3 regions of the Cylindrospermopsis raciborskii Cr2010 genome follow, and region 3 is predicted to be linked to each of the others. Evidence: predicted binding sites of a transcription regulator. Region 3 holds the regulator's gene; each other region holds the start of a gene.
The links. Region 3 encodes NtcA, which controls nitrogen genes in cyanobacteria. Its sites were predicted from a motif close to TNTGTANNNNNNNNTACANA; they were not measured.

Region 1 (10,940 bases), 350 kb from region 3:
ATACTGTGATTCCATCAGCTGCTAAAAATCGAAATCTACTCTCTAAAGTATCTAACCAGGCCTGACGATTTTGGCTTTGTACCATAACAGGTTCCGGGGTATGAACGTAATCTAAGGGGTTAAATTTACGACTGAACAGAATTGCGGTGATGTCTTGCAGTTCTTCGTGGGTCGCCAACTCCAGAACTGTCCTCAGTTCATCCAATTTTTTTTCCTCCTTATCCCATGTTTAACTTGGTTTTTTGATATTCTACTTCCTTGATGGATTTCCACCGGATTGTACCAATAGTAACATATCTCGAAAAGTTTGTCTATCAACTGCCCATTCCCTCCCCCCTATTGCCTATTTTTCCTTTATAAAATTGATCCCTAATGTTTATACTTAGTTTTGTGTAGTTTCTTAGCATATTCTTGTGAAATGACAAATAATTATAAATATAGATAATTTGGCGTTTTAATAAAATGGAGTGCAAAAGTTATGAAGACTGTGATTAAGTTAACACAGGAACTGGTAATTGGGGAAATTGAAAGCATTTTGCGCACGTACCCATACAGTCCCTATCAGCAAGTTTTCCAAATTAGTGATTTACGTCAGGAATTGATTGTTTTCGTGATGAATCATCTCCCAGGTATTAATCCTACGATTAATCAAGACCAAATTTTGCCGGTAGGTAATGAAGAGGAAGATAGTGACAATAGATTATTTAATAGACATTTATCAGGTAACTCTTTAGAGCAGCAACTACATCTGCAAAATTTAGTCCACCAGGGAGTTTTTGCTATTATCCAAGCTAAAGCTGATGTAATTAGTCATATTTTGAATGAACCAGTTCATCCTGGTTGTGAACCATCTAATTGGTTTGGCTAATTAAGGGGAGGTAATTGTGGTAGAATGGGAATCAATTAGTAACCAAAACACCATCGGTATGTGAAAAATAAACTATATGAAAGTAGCAGTTACTGGAGCAACTGGATTTGTCGGTAGTCGTTTAGTCCAATGTCTACATGACAGAGGTGAACAAATATTAGTGTTGAGTCGTAATCCTAGATCCGCTGCTAGGACTTTTCCTTCCGAGGTTTTTCCCAACGTGGAAATTTTGGCTTACACACCTGGTGTATCCGGAGTCTGGCAAAATAGAATTGCTGGTTGTGATGCTGTGGTAAACCTAGCAGGGGAACCTATCGCACAACAACGCTGGACTCCAGAACACAAGCTGGAGATTCTTAATAGTCGCAAGTTGGGCACCCAAAAAATTGTCGAGGCGATAGCTGAAGCCAACCCTAAACCGTCTGTGTTAATCAATGCTTCAGCTATTGGTTTTTATGGCACTAGTCAAACCGCTACTTTTGATGAAAATAGCCCCACAGGTACAGATTTTCTCGCTCAGGTCTGTCAACAGTGGGAAGAACAAGCACAAATGGTGAAGAATTATGATGTGCGGTTGGTCATTTTGCGCTTTGGTATTGTCCTGGGTAATGGTGGTGCTTTAGGTAAAATGATTACTCCCTTCAAACTTTTTGCGGGCGGTCCCATTGGTAGTGGTAATCAGTGGTTCTCTTGGATTCATCTCAACGATATTGTAAATCTAATCATTCAGTCCTTGGTTGATCCAAATGCACAAGGTGTGTACAATGCCACTGCTCCCCATCCTGTGCAAATGAAAGACCTTAGCAATACAATGGCACAGGTCATGAACCGTCCTGCTTGGCTACCAGTACCCGGAATCGCCCTGGAAGCACTTTTGGGGGAGGGCGCCATGGTGGTTCTGGAAGGACAACGGGTTCTACCTCAACGTACTCAAGCATTGGGTTTTGAGTATCAGTACCCCCTTCTTCCCTCCGCGTTACGGCAAATCTTGACCTGATTCCCTAATTGCTAAATTTCTTACTCACCCAACTGCTAATTCCACTGAGTAATGCTCCCCCCATTAGCAAGCCAATGGCTGGATTAAATAGGGGGATCCATAGTCTGTGCCAAAGGTCTAATCCTAAGTTCACCCCTGAAGCATTACCCACAATGGCTATGGTAAACCAGCCAAATCCTAAAATCACTAGGAAAAAGTCGGCTACTAGTATTATGTTGACCCAGTTTAATATTTTTTCTTTCATCGAATTATGCTTTAACTGATGTCAAATAACCATGTTTTCACTTTAGCTAAATTGTTCCAATTGGGCTTTCTAGCTAAACCATCCTCAATACTATTTCTCAGGTCTTCTTCCCATTCTTTATTGACGAAAATCAATTGCTGGGCAGCTATTATGTGTTCTCTTAAACCCTTTTGACCTGTCTCTAACATGGCTAGGGCTAAATTCACCCTACCTTGGGGATCTTGGGGGTTGATCTTGACGGCTTTACTCGCCGCTTTGTAGGCTAGTTGCCCTTTCTCTTCTAAAAGATACAACCAGGCTAAACATATCCATGCGGAACCTGATTTCGGTGAGCGATCGCACACCTCTTTAAAAACAGGGATGAGATCTGCAGCAGACTCACCGTCTTTATATCGCTGTAACCCCGTATCAAATAGTTCCTCAACTGTGACGGTCATGGTGTTGAATTAATTATGAGTAATTATGAGTAATTATGAGTCCCTGTATTACACTCCAAAGGATTTGCCACAACCACAGGTTTGGGAAGCATTGGGATTGGTAAATTGGAAACCTCCACCAATCATGGCATTGCTGTAGTCAAGCATTAATCCATATAGATACAACAAACTCTTGCGATCGCAAACAATTTTAAAGCCATCGTAATCAAAAACGTCATCCTGGGGGGTAATTTTAGAGAGGTCTTCAAAATCCATCATGTAGGACATTCCAGAACAACCGCCTTGACGAACTCCCACCCTCAGGCATAGATCCTGGCCTTGTTGAGCTTGGAGGGATTTTACTTGACGTAATGCGGCTTCACTGAGAATAATTCCGCGTTGTTGAGTTTGAGCTACTGGTGTCATATCTGATTTAAACTCCTTAGCTAAATAGACCTTTTTGAGAATTAAACTAGTTCTGATGTAACTGTACCATTATTTTGGTTGTTTTGCTCAAAACCTGGCTAAAAGTGAGAGCTGGATAGACCTTCGATTGCTAAGGACTTATACTCATTATTATTGGGTAAGCTCCTAATGAGTTCACGAATCACATCTGTAGCTGGTCTTCCGGTTTGTTGACAATATTTTTCCAGTTTTTCGGCTTCTTGTGTTGCCAGATTGACGGTTATGCGTTTAACAGCCCATTTTTTGTTAGTCATCAGACACAAATTCCCGCTTGTTAAGAGTAGAAAATGATACCCAAAAAAGTTGCATAATTCCGGGTTTTATCGCCTGGAAGTTTGGAGATAAAGGTTGTATGAAGTTAAACTGTCCAAACCATAATCATACAACAATTGTTGCCTAACTGCACTACGGAAAACCACAGATTAGGATAAAAATTGTTGGACTCAGTAGTATTGAGTAATAACTAATACTTATATTTCCGAAAAATCGATGCCTAATTCTTCAGGGGTAATACATTTTCCATCAAAGAAGGCCATAATATCATTGATTCCGGGATTAGCACGGGTGGTGGAGAGTCCCTTGGTAATGACTAATCCACAATGGCCACCATTTAGGCGACATGCTCTGTTCCATCTTTTTCGGGATGCAATATAACTTTCATCGTCGCGTGAAAATTCCGTAATTAAGAACAGGTCCTCATTTTGTGTTTGGAGGATACTCAAGTCAAATTTTTTTCCATCTTGGTGACTATCTACAGTAATAAAGCAAATCCCTGTAATATCCCCTGCATCGCGAATATTTTTAATGATAGTGTTTGCTTTTGCACGAGAAGTTTGTACTAAGACAACAGGTATCGTGTCACATTTAGTCTTAATTTGGTGACCTCCTAAATGTCTAATGGTAGGAGGTAGGGAAGTTAAGCTGTTCCAGGTTATGGTTCCGATAGACAGTAAACAACCGTTCGGTATTAAGTCATCCCGCAATTGATCTATCTGCTCGAAATCACCTTCCACTAAATTGGCATCTTCAATCCCATGTAACTGTGAATATATTTCTGGCATAGTACAAATATTGACAGATACATTTTGATTGCCTTGATCACAATCAGGTACAGAAATGCGATAGCGTCGGGTAATTACTGGGAAATCCTTTTGGGACAGGGGACGTTTATGGTCACGCAGAAAACGGATGACGCTTTCGAGTGCAACATACATAATCTGCGCTTCTTCTTCGTATAGAATGGGGCTTAATCCTTCCAGAGGATGGATGGTGCCAAAATTGGGCTCAATTTCTGAGGATGGTAAATACCCTATATCTATATCATCTTCATCTTCTGTGTCCAAGTCTTCATCATCCTCATCTATGGAATCAAAAGTAAGAAATAGGCAATCCTGCTGGAGAAAAGCCGATTCCAAAGAATCGTCCTCAGATTCTTCATAGGACTGGTAAAAATCTGTCCAGAATCTTGTCAGAGATTCCGCAGAACGGTAGAACAATAAAGTATAATTAGCACCTCCCATAATTGAGACATAGAGTTTTTCTATATCCCATTTATTAATTTCTATGGAAATAATCTTATTTGGATGAACGAATTCCCATGGGGCCATTTCCCAAATTTTGTAAGCCTTCTTTGTAAGGTCTTCTGCGTATTTTGGGGGTAAAGGGGGCACATAACTTTCCATCGCTTCGCCAAAGGACTGGAAAATTTGATCAATCAGTGGTAGTTCCGGTGAATAATCAACTGTAATGTCCAAATCCTGTAAAATCCCCCGCAGGTAAAATTGAACTTCTCTGTCCCGTACGAGGATTTTTTGCGGTCTGGCACGTTTATCTCCACCTTGCGGATGTTCCATCGCCTGTATTAGAGTACGTACCATGGCTTCCCTTCCTTGTACTGAGCCTATTACCTCCATACTTCTAATCACTCCCTCCGAACCATCCACCCAGAGAATGCACTCCCCAGCTGGTAATTCAAATTCTTCACTGACCACTGGTGACAAAAGTGTACGGCGATCTCCTTCCCATACACAGGGTACTTGGGTCAACTTCTTTAATCTACGAATAGTGGATGGACTAAAACCGGTCATAAAATTATTTCAGTATTAGCTTAGTGAGTTTAAATATGTTAGGTTTAAATGAGTTTTAGCTTGTTCCCGTAAGTGGCAAAACATGAAAAAAATTTGTCTGAATAGACCTAACAACTTTATTTTAGAATAAAAATTCTTAGATGCAGTGCTTGCTATAGCTTCGCAAATTTTTGACCTCAATTCAAGTTACAATTTGTAAATAAAGGAAACTGATAACTGGGTCTAAGCAATAAAGGAATTTTTTGGGAATGCGTGTTGTAATTGTAGGAGCAGGATTGGCTGGATTAGCTACTGCTGTAGATTTAGCTGATGCGGGTTGGGAGGTGGAAATTTTTGAAGCTCGCCCGTTTGTCGGTGGTAAGGTCAGCAGTTGGGTGGATGCTGATGGCAATCACATAGAAATGGGACTGCATGTGTTTTTTGGATGCTACTACAATCTATTTGAGCTGATGGCAAAGGTGGGAGCAGGCAATAATTTACGTCTCAAGGAACATACTCACGTATTTGTCAATAAGGGTGGAAATACGGGAGCTTTGGACTTTCGATTTATTACTGGTGCGCCTTTTAATGGATTAAAGGCATTTTTTACCACTTCCCAACTTTCATTACAAGATAAGTTACAAAATGCTCTTGCTCTGGGCACTAGTCCTATCGTTCGAGGTCTAATTGACTTTGAAGGAGCTATGAAGGATATCCGCAATCTGGATAAGATTAGCTTTTCTGAGTGGTTTTACAGTCATGGAGGGAGTAAAGGGAGCATCAAACGGATGTGGAATCCTATTGCTTATGCTTTGGGTTTTATCGATTGTGACCATATTTCTGCCCGTTGCATGTTGACAATTTTCCAGTTCTTTGCAGCTAAAACCGAAGCCTCTATTCTACGCATGCTGGAAGGTTCACCTCAAGAATATTTACATCAACCTATTGTTAATTATTTGACGGATAGGGGAACCAAAATTCACACCCGTCGTCAAGTGCGAGAAATTAAATTTACCGAGTCTGACTCCCAAGCTGAGGTTACGGGTATATTGGTCGCTCAGGGTGAGCAGGAAGAACTAATCACAGCAGATGCTTATGTTTTTGCTTGTGATGTGCCAGGAATTCAGCGCGTACTTCCCCCATCCTGGCGCAAGTGGTCAGAATTTGACAATATTTACAAATTAGACGCAGTACCCGTTGCTACTGTGCAACTCCGGTTCGATGGATGGGTCACAGAACTACAAGACTCTCAAAAACGTCACCAGCTCCATCAAGCTGTCGGTATAGATAATTTATTATATACCGCTGATGCTGACTTCTCCTGTTTTGCTGATTTGGCCCTAACCAGTCCCGCAGATTATTATCGCCCCGGACAAGGTTCCCTCATGCAGCTGGTTCTCACACCTGGTGATCCCTTCATTAAACAAAGCAATGAGGCGATCGCTCACCATGTACTCAAGCAAGTTCATGAGTTGTTTCCTTCTTCTAGGGAGTTAAACATGACCTGGTACAGTGTAGTTAAGTTGGCCCAATCTCTCTACAGAGAAGCACCAGGGATGGATCCATACCGTCCGGATCAGAAAACACCTGTGGGCAATTTTTTCCTAGCTGGTAGTTATACGCAACAAGACTATATTGATAGTATGGAGGGGGCGACTATTTCCGGTAAACGAGCAGCTAAGGCAATTTTAGCATCTGGGCAGTCTAAAATTTAAGATGTAAAGTCTCAAACAAAACTCAAATCCCATGGCTGACTGGTTAGAGCATAGTGTACAGATAGAAGTTCCAGTTCCCATAGAACTAGTATGGGAATTGTGGTCTGATTTACAACAAATGCCCAAATGGATGAAATGGATTGATTCGGTGAATATCTCCACCGATGACCCCACCATCTCCCTTTGGAAACTGAGCACGGGCGGTCTGGAATTCACCTGGAAATCCCGCATCCTCCGAATTACCTCCCAGCAAATTATTCAGTGGGAATCGGTTGATGGCCTACCAAATCAGGGAGCTATTCGCTTTTATGACCGCCATCAAGAGGGTAGTATTGTCAAGATGACGGTCGCCTACGCTATACCAGGAATCCTTGGTAAGTTGATGGACAATTTGTTTTTAGGTCGGGTGGTGGAATCAACACTCCAAGCAGACTTAGAAAGATTCAAACAGTATGCCGTTGATTTACAACCAGACACAACTAGATAATTGACCATATCCCCTTTGATGGCAAATCGTTATAGAGAAACGGCCAGTTCCTTGACAGGACGTTTGCTATGACGAATATTTTCAATGGCTTGAGCATAGTCAGGAGCATTAAATACAGCTGAACCTGCTACAATGGCATTAGCTCCAGCTTCTAATACCTGCCAAGTATTATTAGCTTTTAAACCACCATCAACCTCAATCCAAGGATCCAAACCCTTTTCATCACACATCTGACGCAATTGACGAATTTTGGGCACCACGCTAGGAATAAAACTTTGTCCACCAAAACCAGGGTTAACACTCATGATCAGCACTAAATCACACAGTTCTAGTACATACTCGATTAGTTGTAAAGGTGTCCCAGGATTGAGCACAACCCCGGCTTGTTTACCTAGCTCCTTGATTTGTCCTAAAGTCCGATGCAGATGAGGTGAAGCATTATGCTCAGCATGGACGGAAATAATATCCGCACCAGCTTTAGCAAAGCCTTCTACATATTTTTCTGGTTCCACAATCATCAAGTGGACATCCAGGGGTTTGGTTGTAACTGGACGAATCGCCTCCACAACCAGAGGACCAATGGTAATATTGGGAACAAAACGTCCATCCATTACATCAACGTGAATCCAATCTGCTCCTGCTGCATCTACCGCACGAATGTCTTCGCCTAAACGACTAAAGTTTGCTGATAGGATGGATGGAGCAATAACTATGGGCTTTTGAGATCGGTTTTGAGTCATGGCTAGTGGGTTTTTTATCGTCTTCGTCTGTAAGTATGGTAACAGAATATGGTGCAATTCCTTTCAATTACAAATTGGGAATTTTTTCCTTGGCGAAAAGTAGAACTTCTTCATTCCTACTGTAGTGTGTAAGTGTGAACACGATTATGGGTTATTGAAAGCTATGAAGAAAACTTTGATTGTATGCGTGTTGGGTATTTACTCACTAGGTATACCAGCACTTGCATCTTTCCAATCTAGCAGTTTTCTGGGAACTAATGGTATTAATGCTCTGATTTTACACCAACCACCCTATAAATTAACCGGTCGTAAAATTGCCCTGGGTCAGGTAGAAATCGGCCGTCCCGGTTTATTTGGCTTGGATAAAGCCGTATCTAAAAACCGCGCCGTTACCCCAACTGCCGTATTTTCACTGAATGCACCCGCTCAGTCTAATTTTGGTGTTGATACTCACGCCTACAATGTAGCTGGAGTGATGACTAGTCAAGACAAGTCTCTTCCAGGAGTGGCACCTCAAGCAAGATTATACTCCTCTGCTGTTGGATTTAGCCGTAACTTAGGTCAATCAGAGGAGTGCTTGTCAGCACAACATGTTGCCCTTCAAAATGGTGGGGATGTACGAGCCATTAATTTTAGTTTTGGCGAACCCCTTAATCGCGATCCTAGACCAGAACCGGTGTTAGATGGTAAAGCTCTACTAACTTTGTGTGTTGACTGGTCAAGTCGAGTGCATGATGTAACCTATGTAATTGCTGGAAATCAGGGTAAAGGAGGAATTTCTATTCCTACGGACAATTTTAACGCCATTAACGTGGCCTTTTCATCAGCAAGGAGAGGAATTTTTGATAAACTCCATGTTTCTAATTTAGCAGGAAATAACCAAGAAGTGAGCGATCGCCTATTAGGGAAGGAATTTAACATTGATGGGCGTAGTTCTGTAGGTTTAGTAGCGCCCGGGACAAATATTCCGTTAATTAACCCGGATGGTAAATTAAATAAATCTACTGGTTCAAGTTTTGCAGCGCCCCAGGTAACGGCTGCCATAGGTCTGTTACAAGAATTTGCTGATAGACAAATAAGAAAGCAGGCTGTAAATTGGAGAATTGATGCCAGGAGACATCAAGTCATGAAAGCCGTACTATTAAACTCAGCGGAGAAAATCCTAGATAATGGTAATGGACTAAGACTGGGAATGACCAGGACATTAGTAGATAAACAAAATAGAGATTGGCTAGTTTCCCAGGCCTATCAAAATCCGGGAATTCCCTTGGATCCCCAAATGGGTTCAGGTCATTTAAATGTTTTTCGTGCTTACCAACAATTTATGTGGGGACAATGGGGGCCCGGTAATGAAGTACCAACCATTGGTTGGGATTATCATAGGATTAGTGCCAACTCATCAATAGACTATAGCCTGGGAAAACCCTTAAAAAAAGATAGTTTTGTAGCTATTACCTTGACCTGGGACAGACTAGTAGAACTAGAGGATACCAACCAAAACCAATTATATGATACGGACGAAACATTTATAGACAAAGGAATAAATAACTTAGATATTTACCTCTTAAAAGACGATGAAAAGAACATAAAAATTTCCAATTGCTCTTCCACAAGTCAAATTGACAACGTGGAGCATATTTTTTGCAGCATCCGTGAAGGTGGTAAGTATAAGGTACGCGTAGATTTTAAAAACCAAGTTAACCGATCAAAACAAGACTACGCCCTAGCTTGGTGGACAGTTGGAGAAAACTAAGAAGAAGTCCATGCGGGGTGAGATAGGAGAGAGGCCATAACTCGCACCCCCCGTAGTTGGTTAGATAGGGGTAAATGACCCCTAGGGGCGGTCAAATCCCAGGTAAACTCATGGGGATAGCGAGTCCATTTTTCACCCTGCTTCCAGCCGATTTTAGGCCATAACCTATCCCAATTTCTACCTACTCCCAACCAAAGTTCCCGCTGCACAGAAAAACCAAATTTGCCTTGGGAGTGAGCCAACCAAAGACTATTAATAGTTTGCAGATCCTGGATGGGAAAATTTTCCACTTCAGTGAAATATAACCATTTTCTGCGCACTGCTTGGGTTCCCGCCACTTCACACATTTGTTGAATTGTCAATAGGTCAGCAGCCTGAAAATCTTGCTTGACGAGCAACTGCGCCAAAGAATCATAACTAATACCACAGGCCGATTTGAGGGGTAGAATTCCTTGGGACTCCATACTTTTAAGGTTTACCGTTGATGGATTCATGCTATCATGAAATTACCAAAACAAATGGGTTCCTGCGTTAAATTAGCTTCACCTTATTTTGGAATGTGTTAACCATGTACGAAAAAATTACCCCTCCCCCGACCGGCGAAAAAATCACCTTCCAGAACGGGGAACCCATAGTTCCGGATAATCCCATTGTCCCTTTTATTCGCGGTGATGGAACAGGTATAGATATTTGGCCAGCTACGGAGAAAGTGCTAGATGCAGCAGTGGCTAAGGCTTACAATGGCAAAAGAAAGATTAGTTGGTTCAAGGTCTATGCTGGAGATGAAGCATGCGATTTATATGGAACCTACCAGTACTTACCTCAGGATACTCTTACAGCTATTAAGGAATATGGTATTGCCATTAAAGGTCCACTCACTACCCCCATAGGTGGTGGAATTCGTTCGTTGAACGTGGCATTGCGTCAAATATTTGATTTATATGCCTGTGTGCGTCCCTGTCGTTACTATGCGGGAACTCCTTCTCCCCATAAAAGTCCAGATAAACTAGATGTAATTGTTTATAGGGAAAATACGGAAGATATTTACTTGGGGATAGAATGGAAGCAAGGTAGTGAAATAGGAGAGCGATTGATCAACATCCTGAACAAAGATCTCATACCAGCGACACCAGAGCATGGCAAAAAACAGATTCCCCTGGATGCGGGAATAGGAATCAAACCGATTAGT
Region 2 (10,940 bases), 1.5 Mb from region 3:
ATCCAGCGGAAAAACTGCAAATCGTTGGCGTAACTGGGACTAATGGCAAAACTACTACTACCCATTTAATTGAGTATTTTCTCAATCAAGCTAATTTGCCAGCGGCTTTACTCGGTACTCTTTATACTCGATGGCCTGGGTTTTCTCAAGTTGCTAACCATACCACTCCCTTTGCAATTGACTTACAGCACAATCTGGCTCAAGCTGTTGATGCTGGTTGTCAGTTGGGGATTATGGAGGTTAGTTCCCACTCCCTAGTCCAAGATAGGGTTTTTGGCTGTCCCTTTGAGGTTTCTGTATTTACCAATCTTACTCAAGATCATCTTGATTATCACCAGGATATGGAAGATTATTTTCGAGCTAAGGCTTTGTTATTTACTCCTGACTATCTTCAAGGAAGAGCAGTTATTAATATTGATGATCACTATGGACAACGTTTAACTATTGGTTTGGATAAACAGCAGCTTTGGACATACAGCATTAATAATACTAGTGCCGATTTCTGGGTGAGTGATCTGAATTATCAACCTCATGGTGTCAGCGGTATTTTACATACTCCCGAGGGTAATTCCCCTTTTAGCTCCCCCCTGGTGGGACAGTATAACTTAGAAAATCTTTTGGCAGCTGTAGCTGCGGTTCTACATCTGGGGTTGGATTTGGAAACTGTGGTAGATTATATACCTAATTTTCCAGGTGTCCCTGGCAGAATGGAACGAATTCAAATCAATCCTCACCAGGATATTAGCGTTATTGTGGATTATGCTCATACACCTGATAGTTTGGAGAATTTACTTAAAGCGGCTCGTCCATTTATACCGGGAAGAATGATTTGCGTCTTTGGCTGTGGAGGGGATAGGGATAAAACAAAACGTCCAAAAATGGGTAGAATTGCAGCGGATTTGGCAGATGTGGTCGTGGTAACCTCTGATAATCCACGCACTGAAAACCCAGATGCAATATTAGAAGATATCCTGACGGGTATGCCCGAGGATGTGTCAAGACTGGTAATTGGCGATCGCGCTAGAGCTATTCATACTGCTATACTGGAAGCTCAACCAGGTGATGGTGTATTATTAGCAGGTAAAGGTCACGAAGATTATCAAATTCTCGGGACGGAAAAAATCCATTTTGATGATAGAGAACAAGCTCGTGATGCCTTACATTTAAGAGCAGCTCAGAATAGCTAAATTTGCAATGATGTTACTTTAGGGGTAAATATGCCAAGAACACAGAAAAACGATAATTTTGTTGACAAGTCTTTTACCGTTATGGCAGATTTAATCCTGAAACTTCTGCCAACTAATAAAAAGGCTAAAGAGGCTTTTGTTTACTATCGAGATGGCATGTCAGCACAGGCTGAAGGGGAATATGCCGAAGCACTAGAATATTACGAAGAGGCTCTATCTTTAGAAGAAGATACAAATGATAAAAGTTTTATCTTGTACAACATGGGGCTGATATATGCCAGCAATGGAGACCATGATCAAGCTCTGGATTTCTATCATAAAGCCATTGATTTGAATCCTCGGTTACCTCAGGCCTTAAATAACATCGCTGTGATCTATCACTACAAGGGCGAAAAAGCAAAGGAAGAAGGTGACAACGATGGTGGAGAAGCACTATTTGACCAGGCCGCAGACTATTGGATCCGGGCAATTCGTCTGGCCCCTAATAACTACATTGAAGCCCAAAACTGGTTGAAAACTACCGGGCGATCGCAAATTGATGTATTCTTTTAACCAATAACCAAATTTTAAATAACCAATTATTTATTGCTAAAACATGATTGATCGCGAACAGGTCCGTAAAGTAGCCAACCTAGCTCGGCTAGAATTAACAGCAGAGGAGGAGGAACAATTCACATTCCAGCTGGGAAGAATTTTGGAGTATGTAGAACAACTGGGGGAACTTGATGTTAGCAACGTCCCTCCTACCACCAGGGCCATTGACTTGAGCAATGTGACTAGGGAAGACAAACTACAACCCTACCTGGACAGAGAGGCCATACTTAGAAGTGCTCCCCAACAGGAGGGTGACTTTTTCAAAGTTCCCAAAATCCTCAATGGGGAGTAAAGACCTAAAAAAATTGCCGAAGGACATAACCTGAACTAGGACAGGAAGTACCAACGGCGATTTTATTGTTTTTAAAAAGACTAGAACAGTTTAAGTCTACTGATAAGAAGCCTGCTCGGCTTCTAATTGGCGAATTAGACTCTCGTCACCTTTTGTTCTTGCTGCTTCCAGTCGGTGCTCAAGATTTTTGAGTATATTTTGTCTGTGTACTTGTTCAGCCTTTTTAGCTGCTTGTGATCTAGAATTAATCATTTATGTGACCTCTTGTCTTCAATTCGGACAGTAGATTTTAACCGCTCAAACCCAACATTCCGTAACCTACATTACAGAAAAATAATATAATATCTGAAACTGGGGGTCAAGATATATAAGGTAAAGAAATGTTGCGGAGCATTCTTGGATTGAGAGCAGTTTCTCACCCGAAGAATAAAATTTAGGTGCTGGGCGGTTAAACTGGCCTTGCTTACTAGAAATAGTTGTCGTAAAATTAAGTAGTCCTCTATGTTAGAGACGGCTTTTTGGTACAATATTGTGTGGAAATAGTCCAGGTTAAATATCTCTAGAATGGGGATTAAACACGGTGCAGGGGAAGCAAGCTGTGCAAATCGCGCTCGATTATTACCGAATCTTAGGACTCCCATTGGCTGCAACCGAGGAGCAACTCCGTCAGGCCTATAATGATCGCATTTTACAACTGCCACAACGGGAATATTCTACCTTGGCAATAGCTGCTCGCAAGCGAATCCTGGAACAAGCCTACATGGTTCTCTCAGATCCGAGAGAGCGTAGTAAATACGATCAAGCATATCTAGCATACGCATACGATCAGACAAAAATAGAGATAGCATCCGAGGACAATGGGGAAACAGGTAACCAAAATCATAATCCTCAACCCCTAACTATAGACGTTGCCAAAGAAAACTTAGTTGGTGCCTTAGTACTACTTCAAGAGTTGGGTGAATATGAGTTGGTACTAAGATTAGGTCAGCCATACTTGACGAATAGGGTCCCAGGTAAGTCTGATCGTCACTCTCAAAGGCGTACGTTAACCAATGCTGATGAATTGCCAGACGTTATTCTAACGGTTGCTTTGTCTTGTCTGGAATTAGGAAGGGAACAATGGCAACAAAGCAATTATGAGAACGCTGCCATATCCCTAGAAACAGGAGAGGAACTGCTCCTGCGGGAGGGAATGTTTACTAGTGTGCAAGGGGAAATTGCAGCGGACGTATGCAGGCTCAGACCTTATAGAATTTTGGATCTATTGGCTCTACCGATGGAGCGGACTAAGGATCGTCATCAAGGTTGGGAATTGCTACAAAATATTCTCGACCAAAGAGGTGGCATTGATGGCGTGGGGAATGATCAAACAGGTTTGAATGTGGACGATTTTCTCCGGTTTATTCAACAGCTACGACACCACTTAACGGTATCGGAACAACATAAACTTTTTGAATCTGAAAGTAAAAGACCTTCTACCGTAGCAACCTACTTATTTGTTTACGCACTAATCGCTAAAGGATTTTGCCAAAGGCAACCAGCTTTGATTCGTCAAGCCAAGCAAATTTTGCTTCCTTTAGCTAAACGTCAAGATGTACATCTAGAACAAGCTTTGTGTGCTTTACTACTGGGACAAACGGAAGAAGCAACCCGTGTTTTAGAACTAAGTCGGGAATATGAACAATTGACCATAATTAGACAGCAGTCTCAGGATTCACCAGATTTGTTACCGGGACTGTGTTTGTACTGCGAGCAGTGGTTAGATCAAGAGGTATTTCCCCATTTTCGAGACTTAGGTAAACAGCAAGCTTCCTTAAAAGATTATTTTGCTGACAAACAGGTACAAGCATACTTAGAGCAATTACCAGCAGATCCATATACAACCGAGGAAGTAAGGACAGTCAACAGTCAGGTTGGTTCACTATCAGGGATTGGCATTCCCCATACTAGCTTTAGAGAAGATGAACACCTACCTATTGTGAGTTCCTCCCAAGACCTAGAGGAATGGAAGGAACCTAAGATGGAGGTAGCTTCTCAAATTTCCACTGCGCATCCACAGGAGAGGGGAAAACAGTGGAAGATCTCAGGATATAGTCACAACTCTCATGGTTTCCTTGCACAGGAGGGAACAAACCAATCTAGTAAATATAAACATCGTAGACGAGGTTCAACTGGTATTCAAGAAGAACAGGTAGAAGAGAAACCTTCACATAATCGTTCACATAATAAGTATAGACAAAATTTCACTCGTAAATTTCCTGATTTAACCCGATTAAATATATTTTTTCTAATAGGGGGCATATTAGGGCTGTGGGTTTTAATACCTGCGATTTGGGGGAGGTTAAACAGTACAATGGTAGACCAGCCAAATTTACAGGGAGGAAAACTTGTGGTACAGTTGAATCAACCAACCGTTGTTATACCTACACTCTCGCCTCAACCAGCACCACCATCCGGACAACTCACAAAGGCGATCGCTCAAACACTAATTGAAACCTGGTTATCGACGAAAGCAGCAGCGATGGGTCCCAATCATGAGATCAAAAGATTAGACAAGATTTTAATAGATCCAGCCCTATCCCAATGGCAATCTATAGTTAAACAGGATATGGCTACAAAGCGCCATCGTAAGTATAAACATGAAGTGAAAATAGAACTTGTTCGTCAGGAGGGAAATACCTCGAACAATGCGTTAGTGGAAGCTACGGTTAAAGAAATCACCGATTTTTACCGAGGGGGAAATCGCCAGACATCTGGTCGAGAAGCATTGCGAGTTAGATATGATTTGAACCGCCAGCAAAACTCTTGGCGCATCCGCAATATGACCATAGTGAAATCCTAAAGATAAAATTGTGAGCGAGGATTGTAAAGGTTAGCCATCCGTTAAAATAGTTAGACAGCAGTGAACCAAAATCAACCGGGTTTTAGAGTTTTCCACACCAATAGACTTAATTAAAATATGAACGCTACACAACAAAAACTGAAACTGAAACTACAGCAAGCATTAGTGGCTAGATTTGGGGAAGATTATATGCAGGTAGATCCCATTTTAGTAGCAGCAAGTAATCCTAAATTTGGTGATTTTCAGGCCAATGTGGCATTATCCCTGAGTAAAAAATTGGGAATGCAGCCCAGGGCTATTGCTACATCCATAGTAGAGGAATTAGACGTATCAGATATGTGTGAAGTACCAGAAATTGCTGGACCTGGATTCATTAATCTAAAATTACAAACATCCTATTTAGAATCACAACTGAATGCCATTAAAACAGATCCCCGTTTAGGAGTTACTAGAGTGGATCAACCTGAAAAGCAGATAGTTGATTTTTCCAGTCCAAACATAGCTAAAGAAATGCACGTTGGACATTTGCGTTCCACCATTATTGGTGATTGTATTGCCAGAATTTTAGAGTTTCGTGGTCATCAGGTATTAAGACTAAATCATGTAGGTGATTGGGGGACACAATTTGGCATGTTAATTGCCTATTTACGTGAGGTGTATCCACAAGCGCTTACCACTGCCAATGTTCTAAATATAGGAGATTTAGTCAGTTTTTATCGTCAAGCCAAGCAGAGATTTGATGCAGATGCAACTTTTCAAGAAAGAGCACGTCAAGAGGTAGTTAAACTACAAGCGGGAGCAGAAGATACAACTCATGCATGGAAGTTATTGTGTGCACAATCACGTAAAGAATTTCAGACAATTTACGACCTGTTAGATATTAAAATAATTGAAAGAGGAGAATCATTTTATAATCCCTTTCTATCAAAAATAGTGGAGGATTTAGAAACAGCAGGACTCGTAGAAGAAAATCAAGGAGCAAAATGCGTTTTCCTGGAAGGATTTACCAATAGAGAAGGGGAAGCACTACCATTAATCGTACAGAAATCAGATGGTGGTTATAACTACGCGACAACAGATTTAGCAGCATTACTTTACCGTATTCGGGAAGATCAAGCTAAAAGGATAATTTACGTCACCGATGCGGGACAAGCAAATCACTTTGCCCAATTTTTTCAAGTTGCTCAAAAAGCTGGGTGGATACCCGCTGATGTAGAATTGGTTCACATTCCCTTTGGGTTAGTCTTGGGTGAAGATGGCAAAAAATTCAAAACCCGTTCTGGAGACACGGTAAGATTAAAAGACCTATTGGATGAAGCAGTTTTCCGCGCTCGCACAGATTTAGAAGCTAGATTACAACAAGAAGGTAGACAAGAAACCCCGGAATTTATCCAGAACGTGGCTCAAACAGTTGGAATAAGCGCGGTAAAATATGCAGACTTGAGTCAAAATCGTACCAGTAGCTATGTTTTTAGTTATGATAAGATGCTTTCTTTAAAAGGCAATACAGCACCATATATGCTATATGCTTATGTGCGAACTCAGGGTATTAGTCGAGAAGGTAAAATTGACTTTGAAAATTTGGCTCCCGATGCCAAAATTATTCTTCAAGAAGAGACAGAGTTAGCCCTAGCCAAGAATTTATTACAATTAGATGAGATTCTTTACCAGGTAGAGCAGGATTTATTGCCCAATCGTCTATGTGATTATTTGTATAATCTCAGCGAAAAATTTAATAAGTTCTATGACAGGTGTCCAGTGCTTAAAGCAGAAGACCCAATTAGAACTTCCAGATTGATGTTATGCTACCTAACAGCAAAAACCCTGCGACTGGGACTGAATTTACTAGGAATTAAGGTGATTGAAAGAATCTAAAAACTCTAAAATGTCTATACACAGAGAAAAATGAAACCATTGGTTATCAAAACGCTCATTACATCCCTGGGGTTACTATTATTCAACCCCTATCCAGCATCAGCACAACTCATTCCCGAACCTTGGGTAGCAGTGGGATCTAGGGATAGCACCATCACCTACGCGGGGGGTGTCAAGGTTTTTGGTTTTGGTTTAGAAGTGGGGACTGGTAAAGATGGTGTTACCGGTGCTGACCTTCTCAAGTTTATTAATCTGCCATTTATATCTCCATACGTCGGAGTTGGTTATTATTCAACTAACAAGGAAGTGTCTCTTTCCGGTGGCGTCCACGTGGAAACAAGTAAACACATTTTTATCGGAGCGGGATATAATTCCATTCGGGGATTTAACGGACAAATAGGGATTAAACTTTAACTGGATCTTTACTGAACTCTAACTGAATAGTTGAGTGGAAACCATATCTCATGTTATACTACCCTGAGTAGTTTAACGTCGCCATAACTCTCATGCAGGATCAAGTTCAGAATCGACTCAAGGATCAAGTTATAGTCATCGTTGGTGCTACTGGTGGTATTGGTTCAGCTTTAACCCGTAAATTAGCATCTACTGGAGCAAGGTTGGTCCTATCTAGTAGGGATGGGATAAGGTTACAAAACCTGGTGAGCGATTTATCATCGGAATCACTGGTAGTACCAACGGATATTACTCAACCAGAACAGGTCGAAGCACTAATACAAACAACCATAGCCAATTTTGGTAAAATTGATGTTTTGGTCAATGCAGCAGGACTAGGAATTCTTAAAGCATATAATAACATACAACCGGAGGAGTTAAATCGAATTCTGGATTTGAACTTGAAGGGTTGTTTCTATACTTGTCAAGCAGCTGCCAAGGAAATGCAAAAACGTAAATTTGGTCATATTTGTAATGTAGTAGGTATATTAGGTAAACATTCAATGCCCATGGCAGCGGCTTACTCTGCTTCCAAATTTGGTGTGGTGGGATTTAGCAAGTCCATGGCGGAAGAATTAAAGCGATTTGGTGTCAAGTTTACATTGTTTTATTTTGGTGGGATAGATTCTCCTTTTTGGGATCATGTCAGCATGAAGGTAGATAGAACAAAAATGTTAAGTTGTGAAACCGCAGCCAATGCAATTTTTTATGCTTTATCATTAGAACCTCAAGCAGTACCAATGGAAATTAATATTCAACCTGATAGTCATTTATTTTTCTAGGGGGATTCTTGACAAACTTAGGTGCTATTAAGTGGGGAGCCACAATTATTTGTAGGATGGGTCGAGTGACTAGACCCATGTGGGCGTCGGGTTTCATACTTCAACCCAACCTACGTTCATCTTATATTTAATTCCACCCACCTACTTACATAATTCCATGCTAAGCAAAAGTCTTTAATCAATAAAAACTAATATGATGCAAATTGATCATGTTCACTTTTATGTAGAAAATGCCCACAGGTGGCGAGATTGGTTTGTCAACAATTTAGGTTTTCAACAAGTTCCCCACAGGGGAACTTTTTTCGATTTGATAAATCACCAAAAATTGCGTGATACTGATACCCAAGTGGTGAGAAGTGGTAATGTTTGTTTTTTAATTTCTTCGCCATTATTGGAAACTAGTCCTGTAACAAATTTTTTATGTCATCATCCCCCTGGTGTAGCAGACGTAGCTTTTCTTGTAGAGGATATAGAAACAGTTATAGCAAGGGTGATTAGTCATGGTGGCATACTTTTAAAACCTATTCAAAAAACTCAATTTGGTAAATGTTGCCAAATAAAAGGTTGGGGAAATTTAACTCATTCATTAATTGAGTCAACCAGGAGATTAATTATCCACCAGGATAGTTTTCTCGATGTGGACCATGTAGTGTTAAATGTGGAATCTGGAGATTTGGCAACCGCAGCTACATGGTATGAAAATATTTTGGAATTTAAACCCCAACAAAGTTTTAATATCCACACAGGAATTTCAGGACTAAATAGTCAAGTCATGATCTCCGGTAATGGAAAAGTTAAATTACCTATAAATCAACCAACATCTAATAATTCTCAAATCCAGGAGTTTTTACATTTCAATCGTGGTTCCGGTGTGCAACACATCGCCCTAAGTACCACAAATATTGTCCAGGCGATCGCCCGCTTTCGTGCTGCTGGTGTCACCTTTCTTTCCATACCTCAAAGTTATTACTCACAACTAGATCAGCGGTTCCAATCTGTTTTGTCTCCCTCAGAATTTCAGGCGATCGCCCAGCAAGAGATTTTGATTGATTCTCAGGGATCTACAAATGGCTTATTGTTGCAGATCTTTACCCAGCCAATTTTTAACGAACCGACGTTTTTTCTGGAATTTATTGAACGTCGTTCCCATCCTTCTGGTTTTGGTGAAGGTAATTTTCGCGCCCTGTTTACCGCTATGGAGAATGAGCAGATTAAACGTGGTTTCGTTAGCAGTTAAAGGTTTTTAAAAACCTTTGGTTGTTGTTCCAATTTCTGGGATAATGATGGAAAAATTCATTTCAATAGCTAATGTTGAGACTAATCACTGATTTTGACGGACCAATTATGGATGTTTCTGAACGATACTATCGAGTGTACTTGTTGTGTTTACAGAAAACTAAGTACCCATCCCAGGTCATTCATAAACTAACAAAAGAAGAATTTTGGCAATTCAAGCGATCGCATACTGCTGAAAAACAAATAGCCTTTAAATCTGGACTGGATGCAGAACAAGCACAGGAGTTTGCTAAAATTCGCAAAGAAACCGTACATACAGAGCCTTATTTTGACTATGATATAATGGTTCCTGGAGCTTTAGAAGCTTTAGTTAAGGTAAAGGAAGCAGGAATTGACTTAGTAGTGATGACCATGCGACGGGTAAGGGAATTAAACTATGCTTTTGACAAGTTTAATTTAGACAAATTTTTTCCAGAAGATCGCCGTTATTGTCTGAGTAACGACTATATAAAAACCCGTGACATTGAAGATAAGCCATTGTTAATGGCTAAAGCGATCAAAGAACTTCCTCCTGCTACTGAAATCTGGATGGTGGGGGATACAGAAGCAGACATTACAGCAGCTAAGAAACATGCTGTCAAGATGATTGGGGTAGAGAGTGGAATTCGAGATCGGACTCAATTAGAACTCTATCAACCAGATTTCATCTTGGAAGATTTAAAAGCTGCTGTTAATTTCATCAATCAGTCTTGACCGATTGAGTGCCATATCTAAAATTGACCTGCCAAACTATTGCTCCCAGGTTAGTCAGCAGACAAGTAGTTCCTAAACTCAGTAAAATATAGGTTGGGGGCATAATTACACCAATACTAAACCAAGTATACACATGCCACACCATGAAAAAACTAAACACAGCTGCAATTCCAGCGGATTGAAATACTTGCCATCTTGGTCTATTAACAAATGTCAGGAAAAGCGTCATTACAGTTGCTAGTATGTTAGCAGGAACTAGAAAAGCACAAATCCCCACACAATTTGACCGAGAAAATTCAGATAAGCTGTGGAATTCTAACATTGGTAACTTTAGGGTTTAGTTTGTATAATGTGGACTCTGCTGCAAACTAGCTTAACATAAAAGTAAGTAATCACATTGAGTATTTTACAAAACTTAATCAAAACTCAATTACTTAACTTCTGTAATCTTTAAAGTATAGGGAAAATATTTTCCTTGTTGATAGGATCCAACCCAAATTTTATAAGTACCCTGCAACCATTCACCACTAATCCCCGGATTCTTGCCATCTAAATCATCATTACACCAGGTTCCACCCACTCCACTAATCATAATGGTTGTATCTTCTGGACTTTCCACTTGGAGCTTTAAGTAATCAAACTTACTAGTTAATTTCAGAATATGGTCTGGTGTTTCATCCACAAATCCACTACAAGGACCAGTGGGACTATTATCCATACGATTCACCTCACTCGACGGAATTAAACCACCACTCATTCCTCTTACCAACAATGGATCTGGGGAGAATTGATGGCCAATCTGTACATCTCCAAACATAGTTGGCATTTGTTGACCATTGGCAAAATCATCATTTACAAATGTCACTCCCAGACCAACTGTGAGTATTAATAGTCTAATTGATCTAATTGGTATATTCAGACTTTTT
Region 3 (10,940 bases):
GGTCGAGACTTATCACCTGTTCTCCCGAACGTCCCACCTGACGTCGTAGTTGTACCTTGGTCACATCCGCTGCTAGTGTTACTCCCTCTGCTGTGGTTAGGGCGGCTAATACTGTGGGATATTGTACACCAGGATTGTTACCTCCTGTTCCTTGTAAACTCAAGCTATAAGATCCAGGTCGTGTCACTTCTCCAGCAACAAAAACGTTGATGGGACGGGGAGCTAACAAGTTTACTGAAATTAAAGGGCGTTTAAGAAACCGAGCATATCTTCTGGCTATTTCGTCTGCTGCTTGTTGGGTTGTTAGTCCAGAAACGGGAATGCTGCCAATTAATGGCATGTTGATTTCTCCCCCAGGTGGGATTTGATATTCCCCGGTGTATTCTGGCGCCTCAAAAACGTTCACACGAATCCGATCTCCACCACCTAATAGGTAATCGGTGAATAGACTAGAAGTGGCAGAATTTACTTTTGGCTGGGGTTTTGATTGAGCTAAACTGACCAATGGCCAGGCTGTATTAAGGGTGGTCAGTAAGATTAGGGCTGTGCTTGAATGGATAATAGGTTTCCAGAAGTTTTTGCTAACCATTTTTACCTGAGAGTTTGTGCTTGGCATTTGTAATAGTAAGGTTTAGAAATTATAACAGCTGAAAAAATTTGGAAATATAGCTTGGAAAGAACGCTATAGACAAGTTTGATGGCTAAAAATGAGAGTCGGGTAAGCATTCTGGCTCTATACCTAAGTCCTGACTATAGTTAGCTGTGTAAGTTCCCAATAGCATTGTTTTCATTTATTTTCATCCACAAGCTTCATTATCCGGGAGTAACTTGTCCAAACTATTAGTTTTGGGTAAGGTTAGGTTAAAGTTTTGATTGGGTTGGTAACGGGGATAACTGTTGAATAAAAAAATCCTCCAAGGACTGACGACATAAGCTTATTTTAATCACTTTCCCACCCATTAACCGCAAACTGGCAAGAAAATCATATAAATCTTCTTTTAAGATGCCATGCCATATAGCTTCCCGTTCAAATTGTATCTCTCCCAATCTTTTTTGTAATATCTCTTTATCCCCTCCTTTACCCCTGATATAGTAGCCTTTCTCTTCCCCTAATAATTCACTCAGGGATCCACTACAAATTATTTCCCCTTGATTTAATATGCCAATGCGATCGCAAATCTGTTCTACATACCCTAACATATGACTGTTAAAAAAGATGGTTTTGCCTGCAGATTTAAGCGAAAGGATAATTTCTCGCATTTGATTTTGTGCTAAGGGATCAAGTCCAGACATAGGCTCATCCAAAAACAGCACTTTTGGATCATTGATTAACGCCTGGGCTAAACCAATTCGCTGAACCATTCCCTTAGAATAGGAACCAATCCTTTGTTTGCGAGCTTGATTTTGGGATAACCCGACTAATTCTAACAGATGAACTATCCGTTGTCGTTGCACACGGGAGGAAATTCGGAAGATCTCCCCAGTCAACTCTAACAACTCGTATCCAGTCAGATAATCGTAAAAATAGGGGTTTTCTGGTAAATAACCAATAAACTGTTTGACCGAGCGATCGCCTAGTGGTTTCCCCAACAAAAATCCTTTACCACTAGAAGGACGACTTATTCCCAGTAAAATTTTTAACAAAGTAGTTTTTCCTGCACCATTAGGTCCCAAAAGGCCAAAAGTTTCTCCTGGATAGACTTCTAGGGAGCAGTTGTGGAGAGATATAATCTTGTGGTGCGACCAAAATCCTGTGCGGTAAACCTTGCTCACCTGAGAGGTAAGGATTGCTGGAGAATTGTTAAACATGAATGTATTTTATTATCAACTATAACACGCCCTTAGAACTAGGAATAGTTTGAGCGCGACGAGGATCGATCTCCACGGCCATGCGCATTGCTCTAGCAAAAGCCTTAAAGGTAGCCTCAATAATATGATGAGAATTAATACCATCTAGTTGCTGAATATGTAGAGTCATTTGACTATGATTTACTAAAGCCACAAAAAACTCTCTCACGAGTTGAGTATCATAGGTTCCTACCCTTTCCGTACTAATATGTAATCCATAACTGAGATGGGGGCGACCAGAGAAATCCAAAGCTACCTGGATCAGTGCTTCATCCAAAGGAGCGATGAAATGACCGAAGCGGGCAATACCCTTTTTATTACCAAGTGCCTGATGGAGAGCCTGACCTAAAGTAATACCCACATCCTCATTGGTGTGGTGGTCATCAATTTGCCAGTCACCTGTAGCTTGAATATCCAAATCAAATAAACCATGGGAGGCAATCTGCTGGATCATGTGATCCAAAAAATAAATACCCGTATTAGACTTACAAATTCCCGTACCATCAAGATTAATGGATACGGTTACATCTGTTTCTCCTGTAACACGTTTAACCGTAGCGAGTCTTTCTTTGCTCATTGTCAACTTATATTTTTATATTTTTTTGTTAGTTCATTAGCAAGTAGTTCAAACACTAACCGACGTAGAACGTCGGTGATGCTTAATATTGAACCTAGTTACATGCCCATAATTTCATATCCCGCATCTACATATAGGATTTGTCCAGTAATTCCACTAGATAAATCACTACACAAAAAAGCAGCTGCACTACCTACCTCCAATTGAGTAACAGTACGTTTAAGGGGAGCCACTTGCTCAACGTGATGAATCATATCCAAAATACCACCTACAGCAGAGGAAGCCAGAGTGCGGATGGGACCTGCGGAGATACCATTGACACGAATATTTTGGGGTCCCAGTTCTGCTGCCAAGTAACGCACACTAGCTTCTAGTCCAGCTTTGGCTACTCCCATTACATTATAATTAGGAATAGCGCGCACTGCGCCCAAATAGGAAAGAGTCAGAATACTACCACCTTCTGTCATCAAAGGTTTAGCTGCTCCACTTAACTGAATAAGAGAATAAGTGCTAACTTCTAATGCCTTATTAAATCCTAAGCGAGAAGTTTGACTAAAATCTCCACTTAAATCCTCTTTGTTAGCAAAAGCTAGACAGTGAATGAGAATATCTAGCTTACCCCATTTTTGTTGAATAGCGTCAAAAGTAGCTTGGATTTGTTCCTCATTCTCTACATTACAGGGCAGAAATAAACTAGGTTCAAGGGGTTCAACTAACTCCAAGACCTTCTTTTCGAACTTACCCTTATCATCGGGCAAATAGGTAACTCCCAGATTAGCTCCAGCTGCATGTAGTTGTTGGGTAATACCCCAAGCAATAGACCGACTATTGGCAATCCCCGTAACCAGGGCATTCTTACCGGACAGGTTTAGCATAAAAATTGTTAACGCGATTGATCTTATTGAGAATATTGTTAAATTAAATGTTATCCTAAATGTGATCTTGATAATTCTCTGTCCCCATAAACCTTTTTATGGTGATTGTTTAAGAACTTATTAAAGATCTGGCAAATTTTGAACCGAAAAAACCCCAAAATTGTCCTCCAGGGGAGGGGTGATCCACCATTTTAGGTTAAAAATCACCAAAATTGGGTATCATGATCGACAAAATAAGATAGACTAGCAAATTTGAGTATAGTAAAAGACAGAAAGATTGACGGTGCGTTCTTGATTCTTCAGTTGTATTCTTAGGTATTAAGTTTTTGTTTTTCCGGTGTTGGGTAAGGGAAGGGAGATGATCGTAATGCAAGATAAAGCCCTGGCAAATGTTTTTCGTCAAATGGCAACGGGGGCTTTTCCCCCTGTTGTGGAGACGTTTGAACGTAACAAAACCATCTTTTTTCCCGGGGATCCGGCCGAACGAGTTTATTTTCTTCTCAGAGGTGCTGTGAAACTTTCCAGGGTGTATGAAGCAGGAGAAGAAATAACAGTGGCCCTGCTACGGGAAAATAGCGTTTTCGGTGTTTTGTCATTACTAACAGGTAATAAATCAGATAGGTTTTACCATGCAGTTGCTTTTACTGCGGTGGAATTGCTCTCTTCGCCAATTGAGCAGGTAGAGCAGGCCCTCAAGGAAAATCCAGAACTGTCAATGCTTATGCTGCGAGGCCTCTCCTCGCGGATTCTGCAAACAGAAATGATGATTGAAACTCTTGCTCACCGAGATATGGGTTCTCGGTTAGTCAGTTTTCTGCTAATTCTCTGTCGCGACTTTGGTGTTCCCTGTGCTGACGGGGTTACTGTTGACCTCAAGTTATCCCATCAGGCGATCGCAGAAGCAATAGGTTCCACCCGAGTGACTGTAACCAGGTTACTAGGAGACTTGCGGGAGAAAAAAATGATTTCTATCCACAAGAAAAAAATCACTGTGCATAAGCCAGTCGCACTAAGCAAGCAGTTTACTTAATGTTTACCAAGTTTGCTTATAAGCTATAATTTGAGTTAGCTCACGGAAAAATCTGGGGGGTCTAATTCACCAGGCAAGTTGTGTTTACTCTTACGGACCAATATCCCCCTGTGTCCACCGTGCAACAATTTTAATAAGGTGCAATTCTATGACTCCAAGACATGGATACCTATGGCTGTCAAACAATATTTAAACTTTACTATTCTATCCAATTCTTTTTCTCCACAGACCATGGTTAAAAGTAGTAAAGTGTATATGGAAGCTTTTTTGGCGGTAGGATTAAGATGGCCACTGGGTACATCCTCATAGCAGCAATTTTAATTTTGGGCGGTGTGATTGCCACCCTCGGCGATCGCATTGGTACCAAAGTAGGTAAAGCACGTTTATCTCTGTTTAATTTACGTCCCAAGAAAACGGCGGTTATTGTCACTATCTTTACGGGTAGTGTGATTTCCGCCACCACCTTGGCCATTTTATTTGCCGCCGACGAGGGTTTGAGAAAGGGTGTATTTGAGTTAGAAGATATTCAAAAAGATCTCAGAAATAAACGGGAACAATTAAAAACTGCTGAAGCTCAGAAGATTAATATAGAGAATAGACTAATTGCAGCTAGAAAAGCTCAAGAAGAAGCTAAAAACCAGCTTATAGAAACAAATAAGTCTTTACAAGAAGCAAATAGTAAACAAAAAGCTACACAAGCTAAACTTGACATTACTACTACAAAACAGATTAAAACTCAAACTCAACTCCGGGGAACCCAGAGCAAACTAGGTAAGGTTGTGGTTCAGTATAGACAGGCCCTGGGTGAACTGGAAAATTTATACCAACAACGCCAAGCCTTACGATTGGCAGTGGGAGAATTAAGAAGTGAACGTCAGCAGTTATATGCTCAAGCTCAACAAGCTATTGATGAGGCTAAAAATGCAGTTACCAAACGAGATCGAGAATTGTTCAACCGCAAAGCAATTATTGCACAGCGAGATCGAAAAATTGCTGGTTTGGATAGGCTAATTCAAAATCGCAATTTAGAAATTAGGAAACGAGAACAAATTATTGCTAGTAGAGAAGTGCAACTAGGGGAGCTAGAAAAACAGCAGCAGTATTTAGAACAAGAGGTAGCAAGATTGGAAAAATATTATCAGTCTTATCGCGACCTACGTTTGGGTAAATTAGCTTTGGTTCGTGGTCAGGTCATAGCATCTGCTGTAGTTAGTGTGAATAAACCTAGCGTTGCCAATCAGGTCATTACCCAAATATTTCAGGAAGCTAATAATAACGCCAGCATTCAATTAAATGAACCAGGAACCAACCAAAATAACACAGACTTACTACGTATAAGTGAAGAAAGGGTGGAACAACTGACTAAACAAATTCAGGATGGTAGGGAATATGTAGTGAGAATTTTTTCTGCTGGTAACTACGTAAGAGGGGAAAAACAAATAGAATTTTTTGCCGATGCTATGCCCAATCAACTGGTATTTTCTGCTGGTCAGGTATTGGCTACAACCTCTGCGGATATGAAAAGTATGACATCATATCAACTGCGTCAAAGGCTAGATCTAGTAATTTCTGCTTCCCAGTTCCGTGCCCGAAATGCTGGCATTGTGGAGAGAATAGAGATAGATGGCACTTTTTTACGATTTTTTTCTGAACTGGAGCAGTCTCAACAAGCTTTGGAAGTAAAAGCAGTTGCTGCAGAAAATATCTATACTGCAGGTCCTTTAAGAGTTAAACTGGTGGCAATATCCAATGGAAAAATTGTTTTTAGCACTTAAAAATGAATAATATAAATGGTATAAAAACACAGTGCACAATTTTAGGCTTTGACCCTGGACGTGACAAATGTGGTGTAGCAGTGATGGGAATAGACCGTAAACTTTACCATCATGAAGTTGTGCCAGCTAAACAGGTGATCGCCCATATTTCTGATTTCAGGGCAACTTTTTCCATTTCCAGAATTGTGATGGGAAATCAAACCACAGCTAAAACTTGGAAACAGCAACTGGAGCAGGAATTAAACCCCAGTTTGGATATTATCTTAGTAGATGAACGTTACACTACCTTAGCTGCAAGAGACCGTTATTGGCAGATGTTTCCTCCCAGAGGATTAACAAATCTCGTACCCAAAGGTTTACGTCAACCACCACGGGCTATAGATGATATTGTAGCAATTCTCCTAATTGAACGCTATCTTGAAGAACTGGGGATTTGCCACAAAAACTCTACTAGTCATCCCATTTGTGACCAGTAGTGTTTTAGTATTTGTCAACCTCTTGTAGTGGCTATAGTTCATATTTCGGCCCGAATAGTAAAAGTATAATCTCCTCCTGGTTCCAATTGATAATCTTGTTTTTCTAAAAAGCGTCCCAGGGGATCCCTAATCAAGGCCCTTCCCCGAGAGGGTTGAATGGAAAGTTCTCCCCGGAGAAAATACCATTCAAAATGCCATTCAAAATTGCCAGCACTGACATCACCTTCCAGAAAGCCATGTTGCCAGGATTGACGGGTGATTCTCACGTGGGCAGTAGTTTCTGGTAAACGTTTAGCGCTGACCATGGAATAACAAGTGTAAATTTTCCTTCGAGTAAGAAAATTATACAATCACTGGAGAATATCCCATTACCCAGGTATCACGGATTTTAGATTTGTGATTTATTATACTTAATCTACAATCTAAAATCCTATAGCCCTAGCCACCGGGGGTGAGCCAGAACGCTTCTTCACTAAACCTTCTGGACAAAGCTAGATACAACTAGCGATTTGTTGCTGCGGCTTCTCGTGCAGCAGCTGCCTGATCTGGATGAATGCCCAATCGTGTCAGGTTAATTCTCCCCTTGCTATCAATTTCACGAACCTTGACAATTACCTCCTCACCAACAGCTACTTCATCTTCCACCTTACCTACACGATAATCGGCCAGCTGGGAAATATGGATCATGCCCTCCTTACCAGGTAAAAATTCCACAAAGGCCCCAATTGGTATAATCCTTGTCACACGACCCACATATACATCTCCCTCGTGGAGCTTGCGGGTCATGCCCTGAATTATACTTTTTGCTCGTTTGGCTCTACCTTCATCTATGGCGGAAATGGTCACAATACCACTATCTTCAATGTCGATTTTAGCACCCGTCTCTTCCGTAATACCCTTGATGGTCTTACCGCCTGGACCGATGACTAAACCAATCATATCAGGATCAATTTTAATTGTGACTAGTCGTGGTGCAAAAGGTGAAGTTTCAGTTCGTGGTTTGTCTATAGTTTGCAACATCTTCTCCAAAATGTGCAACCGAGCATCCCTGGCTTGCTCCACGGCTTGTTTAATTACATCTAGAGACAATCCAGAGATTTTCATGTCCATTTGTAGTGCCGTGATGCCCGTATCAGTACCGGCCACTTTAAAGTCCATATCGCCTAAAAAGTCTTCAATACCTTGAATATCAGTTAGTACCCGTACTTCCGATCCTTCCTTAATCAAACCCATAGCAGCACCGCTGACAGGTTTGGTAATGGGAACACCTGCATCCATGAGAGCTAGGGTAGATCCACAAACTGATCCCATAGAGGTAGAGCCATTGGAAGAAAGAACTTCCGAGACCACCCTAATGACGTAGGGGAATTGCTCTTTGGTAGGAAGCACAGGCAAAATTGCCCTTTCTGCTAAAGCTCCATGCCCTATTTCCCGTCTTCCAGGGGCCCGCAAGGGTTTAGTTTCACCTACGGAGAAAGGAGGGAAATTGTAATGATGTAAGTAACGTTTGGACTGATCTACTTGTAAATCATCACTTAAACTTTGGGCATCTCCTGGCGTGCCAAGGGTGCAAGCTGATAATACTTGAGTTAATCCACGATTAAATAATCCACTACCATGAACACGACGAGGTAGGACTCCTACTTGGGATGAAACAGGACGCACTTCATCTAACTTACGACCGTCCACTCGCACATTGTCTTCAACAATTTGACGACGCATGAAGTACTTAGTAATGTCTTTAAAAGTGTTCTCCAGTACTTGACCATTAGCTGTTGCAGCTATGCGAATAGGATCTTCCTCCCCCAGAGACTCAATACTAGATGCGATCGCACTTTTAACTACATCCAGAGCAGCATCGCGTTCAGTTTTAGTCAATTCAAACTGAGCGAGTATTTTTTTAATTTCCTCACTAGCGCGATCGCGGATATAGTTTTCCAGACTTTGATCGGGTATTGGGGGTTCTTGGTGAACAATAGTCAAACCGAGTTCAGCAATTAAATCTCGTTGTGCTTGAATTAAATCCCTAACTGCTTCATAACCAAAGTCAATGGCCTCAATAATATCCCGTTCAGGTAACTGATTTGCTCCTGCTTCCACCATAATTACCCCATCGGGGGAGCCAGCAACCACCAAATCCAAATCACCAGCTTCTATTTCGGCGTAGGTAGGGTTAATAATAAAATCATCCCCAACTAAACCCACACGTACTGCTGCCATTGGTCCATAAAAAGGAATTTGGGCAATCAGAGTAGCGATAGAAGCTCCGGTTACAGCCAACACATCGGGTGGCACCAGCTCATCCATAGAGAGGGTCAAAGCAATAATTTGCAGGTCATCTCTTAACCAGGAGGGGAACAGGGGACGCAATGGGCGGTCAATCAAACGACTAGTTAAAATAGCCCTTTCTGGTGGCCGACCCTCGCGGCGCATAATACCACCGGGTATTCTTCCAGCAGCGTACAGTCTTTCTTCATAATCTACTGTTAGGGGAAGAAAATCAACGCCCTCTCTGGCTTCTGATCTTGTGGCCGTCACCAAAACGGCAGTGTCTCCCGATTCTATCAACACCGAACCACCTGCTTGAGGGGCTAACAATCCGACCTTCAGTCGAATATCCCGTCCATCAAAGGATATTGACTTATCAATTTCTGCCATTCAGTTTCTTTTCCTTCTATGCACTCTATTCTCGCTCTGTGGCAATCCTAACACTTATATAATGTAGACGACTTGGTTTTGGATATATTAGTTTCAGACAAGGTAAAGGGGGGGGATCTGGCGACTTTTTAGTTTGTACTTGGGAATTTGTGAAAAAATATGTCAATTCTACACGGTGCTTGGTTGAATAAAACAAAAAGTAATTTTGATCCAGTATTGTTCCTCTGGGCAGAAACTTGGCGAAGCGAATCTCAAATACCAATGGAGTCTATTAGTTTGACATCCTTACCTTACCATCCTTTAGCCATGTCATCCCTGGAGTTGGGTACGTGGCTGAAAAGCTATCATGGGCGAATCTATGACTGTATTTTCACTTCTAATTCTGCTATAACTAAAGTAAGTAGGAATAAAATAAATCAAGCTAAAGTTGATTCACAAGTGCTCGCTGTACCGACTAATTTTATAGGAAGATCCCCAATTATTTGCCCCATATATTCCCCAAGTATATTAGTAGAGAATAATGATAGAAATAGTGATCACCAAACCTATTTACAACCCTGGCGAATAGAGGGTTTTTCCTTAGAACCTGATGTGGCTATTAAAGTGCTGTGTAATTTACCATTAAATTCCACTAATAGTGCAGATAGTTTTTTGGCGGGAGACCTGAGATTTTGGTCCCATATAGCAAGATGGTCTTTAGATTTAATAGCTCGCTGTAAATTTTTACCCACTATAGAAATAAATGAAGACGGTTCTCAATTTGCTCGGTGGCACGTACTCTTAGATAGTGCTATAGATACAACCAGATTAGAAAAATTTGCTGCTAATATTCCCCCGGCATGTTGTAATTATCAACAGCTTGATTCCCATAATGCAAATTATGTTGACCACTTGTTCTTTACGGATCTACCTAGGGAACCGCAGGAGTTAATTTTGGGATTTCTCAATAGCATCATAGATGTACAAATTCGTCTTATGCTAGATGAGCAATCCATTTTGGATAGTCGGTCAATCATGTCCTTGCCATCATTAGTGCAACCATGGTTCCAGTCTTTGATCAGTTTGAAGAATAGATCATCTCCAATGTGTGGGGATGCCATAGACCTAGAGAGATTAAAAGAGACCCTAAAATCTTGGCAATTGCCCTTACAACACCAATTAACAGAAAAAGTAGCTTTTAGAACTTGTTTACAACTGCATCCACCCACAGGGACAACAGATTGGCGTTTAGGTTATTTTTTGCAAGCTACTGATGATGACCAATTTCTCATTGATGCCAAAACCATATGGGAGAATCCAGTGGAAACATTGGTGTATGAAAATCGCCAGGTCAGTAAACCCCAAGAGACTTTATTGCGGGGTTTGGGTTTAGCCTCCCGATTATATCCTGGGATTACCAGTAGTTTAGAGACAGAATTCCCGGAATGCTGTTATCTTCAACCTATGGAAGCATATCAGTTTATTAAATCTGTCAGTGGGAGATTAGAGGATAATGGGTTAGGGGTAATTTTGCCTCCCAGCTTAGCTAATCGTGAAGGTTGGGCAAATCGTTTAGGTTTGCAAATTATCGCCGAAACACCACACAATAAACAACAGAATTTAGGTTTAAAAAGTTTATTAAAATTCCAATGGCAATTGGCAATTGGTGGTCAGACCATTTCTCCAGATGAATTTGACCGATTAGTGGCTTTAAATAGTCCC

Region 1: rpe (ribulose-phosphate 3-epimerase) is a predicted target of NtcA. The motif match lies at 8,025-8,044, and genes of this name have one in related genera.
Region 2: pirA (arginine synthesis PII-interacting regulator PirA) is a predicted target of NtcA. The motif match lies at 2,384-2,403, and genes of this name have one in related genera.

Annotation. Positions count from the first base shown of each region.
Region 1 is NZ_CP065936.1:3,443,663-3,454,602, forward strand. It holds gene C6N34_RS15565 (YaaW family protein) at 1-205, opposite strand, end outside; gene C6N34_RS15570 (hypothetical protein) at 479-868, shown strand; gene thyD (thylakoid membrane protein ThyD) at 945-1,865, shown strand; gene C6N34_RS15580 (hypothetical protein) at 1,870-2,109, opposite strand; gene C6N34_RS15585 (tetratricopeptide repeat protein) at 2,121-2,546, opposite strand; gene C6N34_RS15590 (iron-sulfur cluster assembly accessory protein) at 2,595-2,951, opposite strand; gene C6N34_RS15595 (ribbon-helix-helix domain-containing protein) at 3,050-3,244, opposite strand; gene C6N34_RS15600 (DUF6930 domain-containing protein) at 3,461-5,077, opposite strand; gene zds (9,9'-di-cis-zeta-carotene desaturase) at 5,326-6,771, shown strand; gene C6N34_RS15610 (SRPBCC family protein) at 6,803-7,258, shown strand; gene rpe (ribulose-phosphate 3-epimerase) at 7,288-7,998, opposite strand; gene C6N34_RS15620 (S8 family serine peptidase) at 8,162-9,751, shown strand; partial or broken gene C6N34_RS15625 (GUN4 domain-containing protein) at 9,748-10,206, opposite strand; gene C6N34_RS15630 (NADP-dependent isocitrate dehydrogenase) at 10,320-10,940, shown strand, end outside.
Region 2 is NZ_CP065936.1:2,334,028-2,344,967, reverse strand. It holds gene C6N34_RS10610 (UDP-N-acetylmuramoyl-L-alanyl-D-glutamate--2,6-diaminopimelate ligase) at 1-1,187, shown strand, start outside; gene C6N34_RS10605 (photosystem I assembly protein Ycf3) at 1,218-1,739, shown strand; gene gatC (Asp-tRNA(Asn)/Glu-tRNA(Gln) amidotransferase subunit GatC) at 1,783-2,073, shown strand; gene pirA (arginine synthesis PII-interacting regulator PirA) at 2,170-2,325, opposite strand; gene C6N34_RS10590 (IMS domain-containing protein) at 2,654-4,915, shown strand; gene argS (arginine--tRNA ligase) at 5,033-6,790, shown strand; gene C6N34_RS10580 (hypothetical protein) at 6,821-7,204, shown strand; gene C6N34_RS10575 (SDR family oxidoreductase) at 7,297-8,025, shown strand; gene hppD (4-hydroxyphenylpyruvate dioxygenase) at 8,219-9,262, shown strand; gene C6N34_RS10565 (HAD family hydrolase) at 9,334-10,014, shown strand; gene C6N34_RS10560 (hypothetical protein) at 10,001-10,336, opposite strand; gene C6N34_RS10555 (hypothetical protein) at 10,445-10,940, opposite strand, start outside.
Region 3 is NZ_CP065936.1:31,322-42,261, reverse strand. It holds gene C6N34_RS00175 (polysaccharide biosynthesis/export family protein) at 1-589, opposite strand, end outside; gene C6N34_RS00170 (ABC transporter ATP-binding protein) at 862-1,809, opposite strand; gene hisB (imidazoleglycerol-phosphate dehydratase HisB) at 1,829-2,425, opposite strand; gene fabI (enoyl-ACP reductase FabI) at 2,524-3,300, opposite strand; gene ntcA (global nitrogen regulator NtcA) at 3,659-4,330, shown strand; gene C6N34_RS00150 (DUF3084 domain-containing protein) at 4,615-6,105, shown strand; gene C6N34_RS00145 (pre-16S rRNA-processing nuclease YqgF) at 6,108-6,581, shown strand; gene C6N34_RS00140 (DUF3146 family protein) at 6,620-6,886, opposite strand; gene C6N34_RS00135 (polyribonucleotide nucleotidyltransferase) at 7,083-9,239, opposite strand; gene C6N34_RS00130 (DEAD/DEAH box helicase) at 9,399-10,940, shown strand, end outside.